Regions from separate parts of the Arthrobacter sp. FX8 genome, predicted to be linked through region 2. Evidence: riboswitches for the same ligand, from Rfam matches in the RefSeq annotation. Region 2 holds a riboswitch; each other region holds the start of a gene.
The links. A riboswitch is a leader RNA that binds a small molecule or an ion and turns the genes downstream of it on or off. The one in region 2 is predicted to bind S-adenosylmethionine.
Positions count from the first base shown of each region.

Region 1 (4,205 bases), 920 kb from region 2:
CGTGTCCGGTGGATCCTGCGAACCCGCGGGCCGGGAAAGGATGAAGCGGAGGTAAGGTGAGGGGCCGCCGCGCAGATCCCGCAAGGGAACCAGCACGTCCTGACGGTGTTCGGCCAGCGTCACCGGCGCTATGCGCGGCGTGGAACCGATGGGACAGCGCAAATCCCCGCCCAGGCCGCTGCTTCCCTGCCAGGCGACGTCGCATTCGTCCACGGAAACCAGGTAGGTCCCTGTGCCGGCAAGCCCACCGTCCGCAGTCACCTGCAGCGTCGACTCACCGCTGGGCTGGTCCACCGAAATGCCAATCTGCCAACTGAAGGACTCCCCTGCTTGAAGCGCAGGAAGGGCCAATGGATACATCGACGAAGAAAGGGACAGGAAGCCTGCCGCTCCTGTCTCCGGAACCGGAACCAATGGTTCGTCAGCCACCGCTGCGCCGGGCGCAGCGGTGGCCAGCAAAACTGCGATAACCCCCGCGGCTCTTGCGACGCGCCTGAAGCTGGCTCCCGCCATGTCATTTACGACCTTACTGTTGTGGTTTCGCCGGGGGTTCGTCGTCAACCTCCGCCTGGCCAGTTGCACCGTGTCTCGGCCAGTAGGCCCATGTCACCAGCACGGTCACAGCGAGCGTTGCTGCACCCAGGAACTCCGGCCCCCGTGAAGCCATGACCCAAGCTCCTAAGCCGGGAACGGTGACCAGCACCTTCTGCGCCGTGGCCACCTCGTAGGGCAACGGGTCATCCGAAGTGTTAGCGTCGCCGCGAAGCCTTAGCGACGCTGTGGCCCCCTTCACACTGGGCGGGTCAACTGCCACCACGCGGTGGGTCACCAGGGCGGTCGCCGCTTCCCGGCGGACCGACACGACGTCGCCCGGGACGAGATCCTTGGCGGTGACCTGCACGGTCAGGGACAGCGCACCGACTGGATAGAGCGGCTCCATCGATCCCGTACGGAAAACGACGAAGGACGCTTTGAAGAAAAGGCCGAGGACCAGGGAGAGGATGCATGCCAGTCCCAGCAGGGCAACGACGGAAAGCAATACCTCCCTGAACCCCCGGGCCACGCTTCCCACACCCGGCGGGAGCCGGGTTCCGGACGGCACGGCCGCCGCCCGGAACCCGGACTCACGCCTGGCGGACATCCGAAGCACGGGTGGCGGCTACGACTGGCCTATGGTGCTGCTGAAGGTCCACAAGGGGGTGGTCCGCAATCCCTGAAGATCAACGCTTGCATTCGAAGGGAGCGTCATTGCGAAGCAAAGACTCACAGGTGTGCCCGCAGCTGCGTCCGTAGCTCCGGCCGGAAGGTTGATCGGAGTGTCCGAACGGGTGTTCAGGGTCGAGCCAACAGGAACAAGATCAGTTCCATTGGAGGAGAAGTTGGTGGCGTTGCAAAGGTCCTTGTCCACATCCTTCTTCAGCTGGTACCGAAGAGCACCGTACAGCGCTGCAGAGTTGGTGGCTGAATCAGTTCCGTCGAGCCGGGCAGCCCCCGTCAGCGTGGCCACCAATGATTGGGACTTGTCGGAAGCCCGCAACTGCATCGGGGCGTAGACCGTCGACCCCGGCACGAGATCGTCAGCATTGACGCTGAATGTCAGGGCTCCACCGGGAGCAGTCGGCTCGTCAGCCCAAACCGCCTCGCTTGAAGTACCGGACCACGTGTTCTGCTGCATGTGGTAGACCTTGGTACCCGGGCCGCCGCCGTTCCCGCTCTGGCCGAAGACCCACTCGTTGTCCGTCCACGCAGCGAGAGTGAAGGCTGCGCCGATCCCCAAGACAAGGCCGCCGGCAAGAATAGCGCGGACTTTATTAGCCTTTTGCGAGCGCGGCTTAGCGCTGGTTGATTCAACCATGATTTCCCCCAAATTAGAATTAAACCCCGAACGGTAGGAACCGGGACACTGGTATGGGGGATTATCGGTATTTCCCCCAAAAGACCGATGTTTCTACATCATCATTACTTACTAATTAAAGTCAAGTCGGTGTATTAAATGTTATCAACTGTCGCTTTCTCCGGCGGAATCGTGCGGACGCGCTCCGACGGACGCTGCCGCGCCACATTATGAAACCGAGTTGCCCCGCCGCCACGCTGTCGCTTTAGGTGGGAGTGAACCATCCGGAGCGGCCGAGAGACCTGGCTCAATGACGCCGCAGCAACCACGTCCCGGCAGACTCCTGCCGGCCGAAGGTGCTACTGCCAGGACCGATGGAAAGGAAGATTCCAGCATGTCCCAGAACACCGACCATATCCGCGTGACCCACGCCGGTTCATTGCCCCGCACCCCTGAACTCATTGCGGCCAACGCCGCCAAGGAAGCCGACGGCATCACGCCGGAATTCCTGGAACTCCTCGAAGCCTCCGTAGTGGACGTGGTGCAGCGCCAGAAGGACCTTGGCATCGACATCCCCAACGACGGCGAGTACGGGCACACCATGTCCAGCTCGGTGGATTACGGGGCGTGGTGGAATTACTCCTTCGCCCGGCTCGGGGGCCTTGAGCCAACCACCGTGGACCGCTGGGCCGAGTCCGGCGTCCGCCGCTCGTCCCCCGGCAACGTTGTCCTGACCTCGTTCCCGGACCGGCGCGACCGGCAGGCCTTCAACGAGGCCTACAGCGATCCCGCATCCGGCATCCTCACCCACCGCAGGAGCGTTGCCCAGCCCAAGATCGCCGGACCGCTGACCTACACGGGCCAGGACCTGGTGGCCTCGGACATCCGGAACCTGAAGACCGGGCTCGCCGCCGCAGGCCTCACGGATGGCTTCGTGGCCTCCCTCTCCCCCGGCTCATGCGCGCGGGTAGCCAACGAGTACTACAAGAGCGACGAGGAACTCGTCTACGCCTGCGCTGATGCCATGCGGGAGGAATACAAGGCCATCATCGAGGCCGGCCTTACGGTGCAGCTCGATGATCCGTCCCTGGCCGAAAGCTGGGACCAGATCAATCCCGAGCCGTCCCTGGACGATTACCTGAAGTTCATCCAGCTGCGCGTCGAAGCGACCAACTGGGCGCTGCGCGGCCTGCCGCAGGAACAGATCCGGCTGCACGTGTGCTGGGGATCCTGGCACGGCCCACACACCACGGACATCCCGTTCGCCGACATCATCGGCTCTGTGCTTCAGGTCAACGCCGGCGGCTATTCCTTTGAAGCGGCAAACGTCCGCCACGAACACGAATGGCGGGTGTGGGAGGACACAAAGCTCCCCGAGGGCAAGGTGATCATCCCGGGCGTTGTTTCGCATGCCACCAATGTGGTGGAGCACCCGGACCTGGTGGCGGACCGGATCGTCCGCTTTGCGGACCTCGTGGGCCGCGGGAACGTCATTGCCTCCACCGACTGTGGCCTGGGCGGCAGGGTGCACCCGCAGATCGCCTTCGCCAAGCTGGAGGCACTGGGTGAGGGTGCCCGCCGCGCCTCGAAGCGCCTCTTCTAGCCGCTCCCGCACCGACGCGCCGGCTGTGCCTTCCATCACCGGAAGGAGCGGCCGGCGTTTCGCTTGCCTGGGCTTGCTAAACTGGAGTAGGCCGACCAGGAGTTGGTCCACCCCAATCAACCGCCACTGATGTGCCGTGCCGCCGTGCGCCCATGTCCGTGGCGGCAGCAACGCCAATCCCCGCAGGAGATCCAGCACTTCATGACAGCCCTGGCACCCGAAACATTCCACGAACAGCTCATGAGCCGCCGCTACGAACCCAGCGTTGCCGCCGTCAACGAACTGTGTGATTCCCTGCAGGAGGCCAAGCCCGGAACCGTGGTGCCCTACGTGGACCCCATGCACGACGTGGAGGAATGCCGCATTATCAGCCTGTTCTCCAACATCGGCGAGGTGGATCCGTCCGGGTTCATCACCCCCGGCGACCAGGACGCTGTTACCCGCATGCTGGGGATCCAGTGGAAGCTTGGCCTGCGCCCGGAGTTCGTCATGCCGTGGAACGTCCACCCTTGGCACGTCCCGGGCGAACCCAACGGCAAGTTCACTCCGGACCAGATCCAGTCAGGCCTGAAGCCCCTGCTGAAGTTCCTGGCCCTGGTCCCCCGCGCCTCGGTGATCGTGGCGCATGGCACCGAAGCCAACCGCCTGGCCAACCTGCTGTTGAAGACCGAGGTGCCCCTCCTCTGGCGCCGCGGCCTGAAGACCTACAAGGTCCGCTCGCTGAGCGGCCGCGCCTTCGCCGGTTCCCCGGCCCGCCAGGAGGAGTAC
Region 1 covers NZ_CP113505.1:4,399,604-4,403,808, reverse strand. The annotation lists gene OUO20_RS20750 (hypothetical protein) at 1-294, opposite strand, end outside; gene OUO20_RS20745 (S26 family signal peptidase) at 527-1,141, opposite strand; gene OUO20_RS20740 (SipW-dependent-type signal peptide-containing protein) at 1,160-1,855, opposite strand; SAM riboswitch class I at 2,112-2,215, shown strand; gene OUO20_RS20735 (cobalamin-independent methionine synthase II family protein) at 2,229-3,437, shown strand; gene OUO20_RS20730 (uracil-DNA glycosylase) at 3,639-4,205, shown strand, end outside.
Region 1: another riboswitch for S-adenosylmethionine. It lies ahead of OUO20_RS20735 (cobalamin-independent methionine synthase II family protein); the one in region 2 lies ahead of metX (homoserine O-acetyltransferase MetX).

Region 2 (4,205 bases):
AACCCTCCACCCGCGGTGGGGTGCCCCGGGTGAGGACCTGGCTGTCCGGCAAGAGCCGGAAGCAAGCGCGGCCCGTACTGCCCCACGCATTCCGGGCCCATGTCATAGGAGACTGAGATGTCCAACGGATGGTCTTTCGAAACCCGCCAGATCCATGCAGGCCAGGAGCCCGACAGTGCCACCGGAGCCCGCGCGCTCCCCATTTACCAGACCACGTCCTTCGTGTTCCCCAGCGCCGAAAGCGCAGCCAACCGCTTTGCCCTCGCCGAACTTGCGCCCATCTACACCCGGATCGGCAACCCCACCCAGGATGCCGTCGAACAGCGGATCGCCAGCCTTGAGGGAGGCCTGGCCGCTTTGCTGCTGAGCTCGGGCCAGGCCGCCGAGACGTTCGCGGTGCTGAACATTGCGGAGGCGGGGGACCATATTGTGGCGAGCCCCAGCCTTTATGGCGGAACGTACAACCTGTTCGCCCACACCCTGAAGAAGTTCGGCATCTCGGTCACCTTCGTCCAGGATCCCGACAACCTGGACCAGTGGCGCGACGCCGTCCAGCCGAACACCAAGCTCTTTTTCGGTGAAGTGGTGTCCAATCCCCGCCAGGACGTCCTGGACATCGAAGGCATCTCCGAGGTGGCCCACCAGGCAGGCGTGCCACTGATCGTGGACAACACCCTGTCCACGCCCTACCTGATCCGCCCACTGGAGTGGGGTGCGGACATCGTGATCCACTCCGCCACCAAATACCTGGGCGGCCACGGCTCCGCAATTGCCGGCGTGATCGTGGACTCCGGCAAATTCGACTTCGGCAAGGACCCTGAACGGTTCCCCGGCTTCAACACCCCGGACCCCACCTACAACGGCCTGGTCTACGCCCGCGACCTAGGCGCCGACGGTGCGCTGGGTGCCAACCTCTCCTACATCCTCAAGGCCCGCGTCCAGCTGCTGCGCGACCTTGGCTCGGCGGTTTCCCCTTCAACGCCTTCCTGATCTCCCAGGGCCTGGAGACGCTGAGCCTGCGGGTGGAACGCCACGTTGCCAACGCCACGGAAGTGGCGCGCTGGCTGGAAGGACGGGACGACGTCGAATCCGTCGCCTACGCCGGGTTGCCCTCCAGCCCCTGGTACGAGCGTGGCCGCAAGTACGGGCCCAAGGGAACGGGCGCCGTCGTGGCCTTCAACCTTGCCGGCGGAGCGGAGGCGGGCAAGCGCTTCGTCGACGCCCTGGAGCTGCACTCCCACGTGGCCAACATCGGCGACGTCCGCTCCCTGGTCATCCACCCGGCGTCGACCACCCACAGCCAGCTCTCGCCGGAGCAGCAAGCGGTGGCCGGGGTGAATCCGGGACTGGTCCGGCTCTCTGTTGGCCTGGAGCACATCGATGACATCCTGGCCGACCTGGAAGCGGGTTTCCGCGCTGCCAAAGGCGCCCAGAGCTAAAAGCGCGCCAGGGCTGACGCCGGGAGGGCCGGCAAGCGGGGAAGTCACAACCAGTCACACTCTTGGCCTGGAGCGGGGGTGTTTCGTACACTCGAACCAGGTCATGAGTGCCAGTGACAGCCCCGGCTTGCTGGCCGGCAACCCTCCATCCGCGGTGGGGTGCCCCGGGTGAGGACCTGGCCTGCCGGTCAGACGACGGCAGGCAAGCGCGTAGAAGAGGTCTTGCCATGACGGTTACCGTCGCCCGAACCACCATCCCCGAACACGGAATTGTCCGCTACGCCTCCATCGGAGGGCTGGAACTTGAAGCCGGGGGATACCTCCCGGACGTCACGCTGGCCTACGAAACCTGGGGCACGCTCAACGCCGACGCCAGCAACGCCATCCTGATCGAGCACGCCCTGACCGGCAGCACCCACGTGACCCGCGGTGACACGGACGAAGAAGGCTGGTGGGAACAATTGGCCGGTCCCGGCGCTCCCGTGGACACGGACAAGTTCTTCGTGGTGTCCGTCAACATCGTGGGCGGCTGCTACGGGTCCACGGGCCCGTCCTCGGCCGCCCCGGACGGAGCCCCCTGGGGCTCCCGCTTCCCCCTGGTCACCCTGCGGGACAGCACGGTGGCAGAGGCCCGGCTGGCTGACCAGCTGGGCATCAGCAGCTGGTTCGCTGTCCTGGGCGGATCCATGGGCGGCGCCCGCGCCCTTGAATGGGCAGTGACCTACCCGGAGAGGGTGCAGCGCTGCGCCGTCATCTCCGTGGGTGCCGCGAGCACGGCGGAACAGATCGCCTTCGCGCAGGCCCAGACCCTGGCCATCCGGCAGGACCCACATTTCAACGGCGGCGACTACTATGGCGGCCCCTGCCCGGAAGCCGGGCTGGCACTTGCCCGGCGCATTGCCCACATCACCTACCGGTCCGCGGCTGAACTGGAAGGCCGCTTCGGCCGGGAACCCCAGGCGCCGGAGTCGCCCCTGAAGGGTGAGGCTCTGGCCGCCCGCGGCCGCTACCAGGTGGAAAGCTACCTGGACCACCAGGGCAGCAAGCTCGTGAAGCGCTTCGACGCCAACAGCTATATCGCCCTCACCGAGGCGCTGATGAGCCATGACATCTGCCGGGGCCGCGGAACCCTGGCCGAAACCCTGGCCAGGTCCACCGCCAGGTTCTTCGTGGCCGCCGTGGATTCGGACCGGCTGTATTTCCCGTCGCAGTCCCGTGAGCTGGCCCAGGCCCTGCCGGGGGACGTGGACGTGCACGTCATCCAGGCGCCGATCGGGCACGACGGGTTCCTGACAGAGATCGGGCAGCTGGGCAGCCAGCTCCGGAGCAGCTTCCTGGCCTAGCGCCCCGCATGTGCATTCCTGCAGATGCCTTCTGCACTAATCGGCGTTGAGGTTGCACCGCAGGCAGACCATACTCAATCGAATCCGGTGCGTTCGTGGTGTGCATCACACCCGGCCGCCATTGATTGGTCCCCGTGGTGTCGACGACGACGCCGAAGGAGTTCGCATGAGTACGGAAAGCTCCGCCGCAAGGCGCACAGAGGAAACCGACGTCAAGGCTTCAGGCCTTAAGAAAGTGGTTACGGCCTCCATGGCCGGAACCGTTGTTGAGTGGTACGAGTTCTTCCTCTACGCCTCGGCTGCCACCCTGGTGTTCGGAAAGGCCTTCTTCCCCAACGCCGGCACAGAACTGGATGGCATCATCGCCGCCTTCCTCACTTATGCCGTCGGTTTCGTGGCGCGCCCCATCGGCGGCATCGTCTTTGGCCACTTCGGCGACAAGTTCGGACGCAAGAAGCTGCTGCAGCTGAGCATCATCCTGGTAGGCGTCTCCACCTTCCTCATGGGCTGCCTGCCCACGTTCCAGCAGATCGGCTACTGGGCTCCCGCACTGCTGGTGGTCCTCCGGTTCGCCCAGGGCTTTGCCGTTGGCGGCGAGTGGGGCGGCGCCGTCCTCCTCGTGGCCGAACACAGCCCCAGCAAATCCCGCGGTTTCTGGGCCAGCTGGCCACAGTCGGCAGTGCCGCTGGGAAACCTGCTTGCCACCGCCGTCTTGTTCACCCTGTCCTCCACGTTGACCCAGGACGCCTTCCTGGGGTGGGGCTGGCGCGTAGCGTTCTGGCTGTCCGCGGTGATCGTCCTGATCGGTTACTACATCCGCACCAAGGTCAATGACGCACCGATCTTCCTCGAAGCCCGCAAAGAGGTCGAAGCCGGCCACAAGGGCTACGGCGTCGCTGAGGTATTCCGGCGCTACCCCCGCGGCGTCTTCACCGCCATGGGCCTGCGCCTGGCGGAAAACATCCTGTACTACCTCGTGGTCACGTTCTCCATCACCTACCTGAAAACCGTGGTCCAGGCCGACACCACCCGCATCCTCCTCCTGCTGCTCCTTGCCCACGCCCTGCACTTCGCCGTCGTGCCCATGGTCGGCAAGCTGTCGGACCGGTTTGGCCGCAGGCCCGTCTACATGGCCGGCGCCATCATGGGGGCCACCTGGGGCTTCTTCGCCTTCCCCATGATGGACACCAAGAACGATGCCATCATCCTGGCGGCCATCATGATCGGCCTGGTGTTCCACGCCTTCATGTACGCCGGGCAGCCTGCCATCATGGCGGAAATGTTCCCCACCCGGATGCGCTACTCCGGGGTTTCCCTGGGCTACCAGGTGACGTCGATCGTTGCAGGATCCCTGGCCCCGATCATCGCCGCCTCGCTCCTGGGCGCCTACAAGTCCTCCGTCCCCGTGGCGGTCTACCTGCTG
Region 2 covers NZ_CP113505.1:772,618-776,822, forward strand. The annotation lists SAM riboswitch class IV at 1-74, shown strand, start outside; partial or broken gene OUO20_RS03480 (bifunctional o-acetylhomoserine/o-acetylserine sulfhydrylase) at 118-1,439, shown strand; SAM riboswitch class IV at 1,539-1,654, shown strand; gene metX (homoserine O-acetyltransferase MetX) at 1,667-2,782, shown strand; gene OUO20_RS03490 (MFS transporter) at 2,949-4,205, shown strand, end outside.

Region 3 (4,205 bases), 1.3 Mb from region 2:
CGTGGTGGCTGCCGCCAACCCGGAACCCCGCACGGGGTTCATCGACCGCGCGCTCGTGGCCGCATACGACGCCGGAATCGAACCCATCCTGCTGGTCACCAAGGCCGACGTCAAAGACCCCGCGGAACTGCTTTCCAACTACACGCACCTGGACTTCCCGGTGATCATCAGCAAGACGGCGGATGCGCAGGCGTCGGGAATCGATGCCCGGTCCGATGACGGGCTCTCGGCGCGGCTGGACAGCGCCGCAGTGGCGGCGCTGCGGGACCATCTCGATGGCAAGGTCACCGTTATGCTGGGGCACTCCGGCGTCGGCAAGTCCACCATGGTGAACGCCCTGACCGGCGCCGAGCGGGCCACCGGCGGCGTGAATGCCGTGACCGGGCGCGGCCGCCACACGTCGTCGTCGGCCCTTGCCTTGCGGTTGGCGGACGCGCCTCCCGGCAGCTGGATCATCGATACCCCCGGCATCCGTTCCTTTGGCCTGGCGCACGTGGACCCTGACCGCATCCTGCGCTCCTTCCCGGACCTCTCCCCGGCATCGAGAACTGCGAACGGGGCTGCAAGCACACCGCAACCGCAGTGAACTGCGGCCTCGACGACTGGGTGGCAGGCGGACACGCAGGTCCCACCGGCGCGGCCCGGCTGGCCTCGCTGCGGCGCCTGCTTGGTACGGACCCGAGGATGGAAGCACAGGAAACCAAGGAGCTCGGCAGCGTCAACTGACGCGTTCTCCCGGCAGAACCGTCCACAGACGGTAGTTTGGAACCATGATCCAACCCGCTTCGAGCTACAACGATGACCTGCGCCTGGCCCATGTCCTGGCCGACTCCGTGGATGACCAGACCATGAGCCGCTTCAAGGCCCTGGACCTCCACGTTGAGACCAAGCCGGACCTGACGCCGGTCACCGACGCGGACAAGGCCGCCGAGGAAGCCATCCGGGGCCAGCTCTCCCGTTCACGCCCCCGCGACGCCGTCCTGGGCGAGGAATTCGGCAGCACCGGCCACGGTTCCCGGCGCTGGATCATCGACCCCATTGACGGAACCAAGAACTTTGTCCGCGGCGTTCCCGTATGGGCCACGCTGATCGCCCTCGTGGATGAGGGCGAACCGGTGGTGGGCGTCGTCAGCGCCCCGGCCCTGGGCAAGCGCTGGTGGGCGGCGAAAGGCATGGGCGCGTACATGGGCAGGTCCCTTGCCGCCGCCACCCGCCTCCGCGTGTCCAACGTGTCGAAGCTTTCCGACGCCTCCCTCTCCTACTCCAGCCTGGGCGGGTGGAAGGAACGCGGAAACCTTGACGAGTTCCTCGGCCTTACCGAGGACGTTTGGCGGACCCGGGCCTACGGGGATTTCTGGTCGTATTGCATGGTGGCCGAGGGCTCCGTGGACATCGCCTGCGAACCCGAGCTGAACCTCTATGACATGGCTGCCCTGGTGCCGATCGTGGTGGAGGCCGGCGGCCGGTTCACATCCCTGGAAGGCGAGGACGGCCCGTTCGGCGGGAACGCCCTGGCCACGAACTCAATCCTGCACTCGGAGGTCCTGCACCGATTGAACCCGTACCTGGACGATCTGCTGTAACTCACGCGCTTTCCACGTTTGAACGAATAATGCGACGCCGGACACCTCCCAAGGCAGGTGCCCGGCGTCGTTTATTCGGGGGCGCGTAACAAAGCCCTTAACAATTGCCGCGGCTTCAGTCCTGGCCGCCCCATGTCCTACGCTTTTATGCAGGTCACGAGTGCCAGCGCAAAACCCCGGTTTGCTGGCCGGCAACCCTCCATTCGCGGTGGGGTGCCCCGGGTGACGACCAGGCCGGTCCGGAGCGGATGCGGCAAGCGCGGATTCCACTATGCCGGAGTCCTGTACCAAGTGAGGTCTCTGTGACAACTGCCACCGTCTCCCCCAGCCCGTCATTGCCGAAGCTGCCGTCCCCCATGCACGCCACGCCGCAGCCGGCCGGCCGCTCGCTGCCGTCACCGGCGCCGAAATCCAGGCGCCCCTGATTTCGGGCGGCCACGTGCGGTACGCCAACCTCGATTACGGCGCCTCCGCCCCGGCACTGTCCGTAGTGTCCGCTTACCTGAATGAGATCCTCCCCTACTACGCCAGCGTCCACCGCGGGGCAGGATACGCATCCCAGATCAGCACCTCCGTGTACGAGAACGCGCGCAGCATCGTCAGGGATTTCGTGGGCGGCCGCCCGGATGATTCGGTCATCTTCACCCGCAACACGACGGATTCGCTGAACCTGCTGGCCGGCTGCCTTCCCGTGACCGATGGCCGCCACGACGGCGAAGTGCTGTACCTGGACATCGAACACCACGCCAATCTCCTGCCGTGGCAGGGCGTCCCGCACCGCAGCATCGTCGCCGCCGACACCATCACCGGCACCCTTGAGGCCGTACGTGCCGAGCTTGGACAGGGCGGTGTCAGCTTGGTCGCGGTCACCGGGGCCTCCAACGTGACCGGCGAAATCCTCCCCATCCGGGCGCTGGCCGCGCTGGCCCACGAACATGGCGCACGGATCGTGGTGGATGCGGCCCAGCTCGCGCCGCACCGCCGCATAGACATCAGCGCGGATGACGTCGACTACCTCGCCTTCTCAGGCCACAAGCTGTACGCGCCCTTCGGCGCCGGCGTCCTGGTGGGGCGCCCGGACTGGCTGGACGCCGGCGTCCCGCACCTCGCCGGCGGCGGCGCCGTCAAGGAAGCCAGGCTCGACGGCGTCAGCTGGGCCACCGGCCCGGCCCGCCATGAGGGGGCTCGCCGAACGTCCTGGGGGCCGCCACGCTGGCCCGCGCCACCCAGGTCATTGCAGGCCTGGACCAGGCACGCTGGCACGCCCACGAGTCCGCCATCCGCTCCTTTTTGGTGGAGGGACTCCAGCGGATCGACGGCGTCACGGTTCACCAGATCTTCAAGGACACCAACCCCGAAACGGACACCATCGGGGTGGTCAACTTCTCCGTCGAGGGTTACGACGCAGGACTGGTGGCGGCGTACCTTTCGGCAGAGCATGGCGTGGGCCTGCGTGACGGGCGCTTCTGCGCCCATCCCCTGCTGAAGCGCCTGGGCCTGCCGTCCGGTTCCCTCCGCGCCAGCTTCGGCGTCGGTTCGCGCCTGGAAGATGCCGAGCGCCTGCTGGCCGGCATCCAGGCGCTCCGGAGCAACGGGCTGGGCTGGGACTACGTGGTGGACGCAGGCCGCTGGGTCCCTGCCAACGACACCCGCACCTACCCGCACTGGGCGCCCAACACCCCTGGAACAGCCGGCGCAGCGCCCTGCATCGACGACTGACGCCGGAAACCGCCACTCCTGTTTCAGCCGGCTGACCGCGCGTCAGGGGAATGCGGTAAATTCGAAAGGTACCGCAGGACGTCAGCTGAAGGAGGCCACGCGTGGTTCGGGGTGGCCCCAAGCTTGATCACGGGCGGCGCAGGGAACTGGGCCAGAGCTTCCAGGACGGCGGCAGGCACTACCAGCGCGTCCGGCCCGGCTACCCTGAGGAGTCAGCCCGGTGGCTGGTGCCCGCCGACGCCCATGAAGCCCTCGACGTTGGTGCCGGTACCGGAAAGTTCACCGCGCTGCTGCTGGACATGGGGCTGGACGTCACGGCCGTGGACCCCTCGGCGGACATGCTCGCCCAGCTCACGGAACACTACCCGGCTGCCACGGCGATGCCGGGGACTGCCGAGGCGACAGGCCTGCCCGACGCCAGCTTCGACGTCGTCACCGTAGCCCAGGCGTGGCACTGGTGCGACGCCCTGGCGGCAAGCACCGAACTGGCCCGCGTGCTGCGCCCGCACGGAACCCTCGGCCTGGTGTGGAACCAGCTGGACACCTCAGTGCCCTGGGTGCACCGGCTCTCCCGGATCATGCACGCAGGCGACGTCTACCGGCCGGGGCACAAGCCCGTCATCGGCCCGGAGTTCCAGGGGCTCGAAGGGCATGTCACCCACTGGCAGGACACAGTGGACACCACGGACCTGATGGAACTCACTAAATCCCGCAGCTACTACCTCCGGGCCGGCGAGTCAACGCGGGCCAAGGTCCTGGCCAACCTGGACTGGTACCTGCACGAACACCTTGCCTACACCCCTGACCAGGAAATCGACCTTCCCTACCTCACCCTGGCTTGGCGGGCCGTCAAGGCATGACGGCGCATCCCGTATGGCGCCTGCAGAGCCGGTAGGCTTGGAT
Region 3 covers NZ_CP113505.1:2,082,888-2,087,092, forward strand. The annotation lists partial or broken gene rsgA (ribosome small subunit-dependent GTPase A) at 1-726, shown strand, start outside; gene hisN (histidinol-phosphatase) at 771-1,583, shown strand; SAM riboswitch class IV at 1,736-1,849, shown strand; partial or broken gene OUO20_RS09545 (aminotransferase class V-fold PLP-dependent enzyme) at 1,886-3,302, shown strand; gene OUO20_RS09550 (class I SAM-dependent methyltransferase) at 3,404-4,162, shown strand.
Region 3: another riboswitch for S-adenosylmethionine. It lies ahead of OUO20_RS09545 (aminotransferase class V-fold PLP-dependent enzyme); the one in region 2 lies ahead of metX (homoserine O-acetyltransferase MetX).

Region 4 (4,205 bases), 2.0 Mb from region 2:
TGAACTGCCAGGGACCGAACTGCAGCAGCACGATGGCCGGAAGCACCTGGGGCGGGACGGGGAACTGGAACAGCGATGACATGCCCGAATAGAGGTCGTAGGTCCGGCCGGCCCCGTTGTGCCCGGCGCCACCGGTCCCCTGGTCCACGAACGTGGTCAGGGCCTCGGTGTGGAAGAACGGGAGCAGGGACAGAAGGAAGACGCCGATCAGCACGGCCAGCGCCGTCAGGTAGAGCTTGCCGGCGCGGCGGGTCGTGAGGTCGACCACCTGCCCGAAGTCCTCCCTGGCCTTGGGTCCGTACACCATGCCCACCACCAGTCCGGAGAACAGGACGAACAGTTCCGCACCCGACACGAAGCCCACGGCCTCCTGGGTGAGCAGCTGGAACAGCGATGCCATGCCCAGGTGGTTCACCACCACAAAGACGATGGCCATCCCGCGCAGCAGATCGATGCGCGAGTCCCTGGCGGAGGGATCCTGGTAGCCCCAGGCCGTGGCTGCGTTGATCCGGCGGGGTATCTGCCACAGGGCCACCAGGAGGATGGCCATGGCGGCGGCAACAGTCCAGGCGGCAGCCCCGGAGAGCGTGTTGGCCCGGACGTAGGTGCTCCCGGATGCCACTTCGGTGACCGGCCCGGTGACCATTGGCGATGCCTTCAGCCTGTCCAGGGCCGCTTTGGCGATGCCCGCCTGTCCCGTGAGCAGCCAGCTGATGCTCGCCACGCCGGTATCCCTGGTGCTGGTGCGCTCGTCCCAGACAACGGCGGCCGTCCCGGCAAAAGCTGGGGAAGTGGCAGTTCCCACCACCTGGTCCCACCAGCCCGCCTTGATGTCCGCCTCCTGCGCGCCGCCGGACGCGGGGCTGTAGAAAGCAGAGGTCTGGAGGAGGAACGGCTTGTTGCGCCCCTCGGAATAGGTGCCGTAGAAGTTTTCGCCGCCGGAGGCCGTCAGCATGTCCTGGAGCTCGCCGGCCCTCGGCTGGGAGTTGACGGCGGGGCCGCCGGCCGTGTCGTCGTGATAGGCGGCCAGCCCCGCCCAGTCCACTGCGTCGTCGCCCGGGTAGTAAGGGGCGTAGGCGCTGTCGCTTGAGTTCCAGGCCCCGTCGCCGTTCGTGTCCAGGAGGGAAAAGCCTTCGGTTCCGGGCTGCGGGGCATCCCGGTTGCGGTCAAAGGGGTAGTCCTTGCCCAGGTAAGGCGCCCACACCAAGGTGGCCCGGCCGCCGTCGTACTTCTTGAACGCTGCCGCCACAGCCCTGAAGGCCTGCCGGTACGCGGCGGGCTGCTGGCCCCAGGCCACCCAGCTTGCATTCATGTCCGGGGCGAACCGGATCAGCAGCTGCCCCTTGAACCCGGACGTAAGGTCGCGCACCTGCGCTGCGAATGCTTCCGCTTCCGCGGTGCCGAGCTGGTCCAGGGGCACTGACGGCTTCACCGTGAGCAGGGCGTGGGCGCCTAGGGACGCGGCCTGCTGAAGGAAGCCGTCAAGGTCGTTCCGTTCCGAATCGCGGTAGGGGATGGTGATGTCGTGGCCGAAGACGGCCGGACTGGCACCAAGCCGGCCGCTGAAGCCTGCGGCGGTGTCCTCGCCCCACTCGAGCACCGCGCCCAGCCAGGGCTTTCCCTTCTCCGGCGCAGCGTCCGCCGCATGCGCCGGCGCAGCCGCCAGCAGGGCAAGGAGGCTGACGATGGCCGCGGCCAGGAACGCCCCGATGGACGGCCGGCGGGTCCCGCGGATGGCGGCCTGGTGGCGCGATGTGTTTGCCCGCATGCTGACAGGACCCCCGGTGCTCATTGCTGTGACGACGGGGCGGCGCCCCGGTAAGAACTTTATCGGCCCCGCGGCCCCGGGCGGCACGTGGCGGGCCGCCCACCTGCGGCGATGTCCGCCGTCGCGCTTTCCTTCAACCCCGCGCCTCCCTTCAGCGCTGCTCAATTACGGAACATGACGACGGCGGCGGTGCGGCTTGGCGCGGCAGATGTTACGTTTTTGGGGAGTAATGAGTACCGGTGTGAAGCCCTGACTGGCCGGTCGGCAACCCTCCCTTTCGCGGCGGGGTGCCTCAGGTGAATACTCGGCATATCGACCGATTCGAGCTGCAAGCGTGAAAGAAGGAGATCCGTCGTGTCTGACGCACCTGCCCCTGACGAAAAATTGTCCTACCGCCTGATCACCGGCCCGGATGACCGTTCATTCTGCGAGCGGATCTCCACGGCCCTGGCCGACGGCTATGTGCTGCACGGCAGCCCGGCAGCCACCTTCAATGGCACCAGCGTGATCGTGGCGCAGGCAGTGGTCCTTCCGGCGGCAATCGCCTCGGCCGATGCCGCGGTTGCCACCGCAGTGGATGAACTGGACGCCGAATTTGAAGGCGAGTTCGACGGCGAGGGCCACGCATGAGCTACGCGGGAGACCTCACGCCCCAGGAAGCATGGGAGAAGCTGGAACAGGGCGCCATCCTGGTGGACGTCCGCACCGAGGGCGAATGGGCCCACATCGGCATTCCGGACACCAAGGCCACGGACAACGACCCCCTCTTCATCCAGTGGACCTTCCCCGGCGGCATCCCCAACCCCGACTTCATCAACGACCTCAGCCAGCAGGCGCCCGAGGACCGTTCAACCGAACTGGTGTTCCTGTGCCGCTCCGGCCAGCGGTCCATCGCGGCAGCCATCGCGGCCACCCGGGCCGGCTTCACCTCCTACAACGTGCTGGAGGGCTTTGAAGGCGAGCCGGACCGCTATGGCGAACGCACCGTCAACGGCTGGAAAAACCGCGGCCTTCCCACCAACCTCGGAAAGAACTAAGTGACCTTCAACCAAGACGCCCCCGGCTGGAACCCCGACACCCAGGCTGTCCGTGGCGGGCTGGACCGCACCAACTTCCAGGAAACGTCCGAGGCCATTTTCCTGAACTCCGGCTTCGTCTACGAATCCGCGGCAGCAGCTGAACGCGCCTTCACCGGCGAGGACGAACGCTTTGTCTACTCCCGCTACGGCAACCCGTCCGTGGCCACCTTCCAGGAGCGGCTCCGGCTGCTGGAAGGCACCGAAGCCTGCTTCGCGACGGCGTCGGGCATGTCCGCGGTGTTCACCGCGCTTGGTGCCCTGCTGGCTGCCGGCGACCGGGTGGTGGCCGCCCGGTCGCTGTTCGGTTCGTGCTTCGTGATTTTGAACGAGATCCTTCCCCGGTGGGGCGTGGAGACCGTCTTCGTGGACGGGCCGGACCTGGACCAGTGGCGCGAGGCCCTCTCCAAGCCCACCACCGCCGTCTTCTTCGAATCCCCGTCCAACCCGATGCAGGAGATCGTGGACATCGCCGCGGTCAGCGAACTTGCGCATGCCGCCGGCGCCAAGGTGGTGGCGGACAACGTCTTCGCCACTCCCCTGCTGCAGCGCTGCGGTGACCTGGGCGCCGACGTCATCGTCTACTCCGGCACCAAGCACATCGACGGCCAGGGCAGGGTCATGGGCGGCGCCATCCTGGGCACCAAGGAGTTCATCGACGGTCCCGTGAAACAGCTAATGCGCCACACCGGGCCCGCACTCTCGGCGTTCAACGCCTGGGTCCTGACCAAGGGCCTGGAGACCATGAGCCTGCGCGTGAACCATTCCTCCGCCACGGCGCTCCGGCTCGCAGAGTGGCTGGAAGAACAGCCCGCCGTGAGCTGGGTGAAGTACCCGCTGCTCAAGTCCCACCCGCAGTACGACCTGGCGGCACGGCAGATGAGCGCCGGCGGTACGGTCCTCACGCTTGAGCTGGCTCCCTCCGGCGGGCGCTCCGGCAAGGAAGCGGCCTTCGCACTGCTGGACGGGCTGCGCATCATCGACATCTCCAACAACCTTGGTGATTCGAAGTCCCTGATCACGCACCCCGCCACCACCACGCACCGCGCCATGGGGCCGGAAGGGCGAGCCGCCATTGGGCTCAGTGACGGCGTGGTGCGGCTCTCGGTGGGGCTCGAGGACCCGGAGGACCTCCTCCGCGACCTGGAACAGGCACTCAAGCAGATCTAGCCGCGCGGGAAGCCCTAGCTCCTCTGGGTCCGGGCGACGCGCTTCCTCACTCTCGATGCGCAGATTCCCTGGCGCGCACCAAATATGGGCCGCGAAGAGGAATCTGCGCGTCGGGAATGGATATGCGCATCGAAGGTCAGCTCTGGCGGACCCGCAGCAGTTCGGGCGTGCCCTCCACGTCAGCAAGGTCC
Region 4 covers NZ_CP113505.1:3,359,630-3,363,834, forward strand. The annotation lists gene opgC (OpgC domain-containing protein) at 1-1,768, opposite strand, end outside; SAM riboswitch class IV at 1,994-2,109, shown strand; gene OUO20_RS15735 (DUF1737 domain-containing protein) at 2,123-2,398, shown strand; gene OUO20_RS15740 (rhodanese-like domain-containing protein) at 2,395-2,805, shown strand; gene OUO20_RS15745 (O-succinylhomoserine sulfhydrylase) at 2,806-4,014, shown strand; gene OUO20_RS15750 (glutamate--cysteine ligase 2) at 4,151-4,205, opposite strand, start outside.
Region 4: another riboswitch for S-adenosylmethionine. It lies ahead of OUO20_RS15735 (DUF1737 domain-containing protein); the one in region 2 lies ahead of metX (homoserine O-acetyltransferase MetX).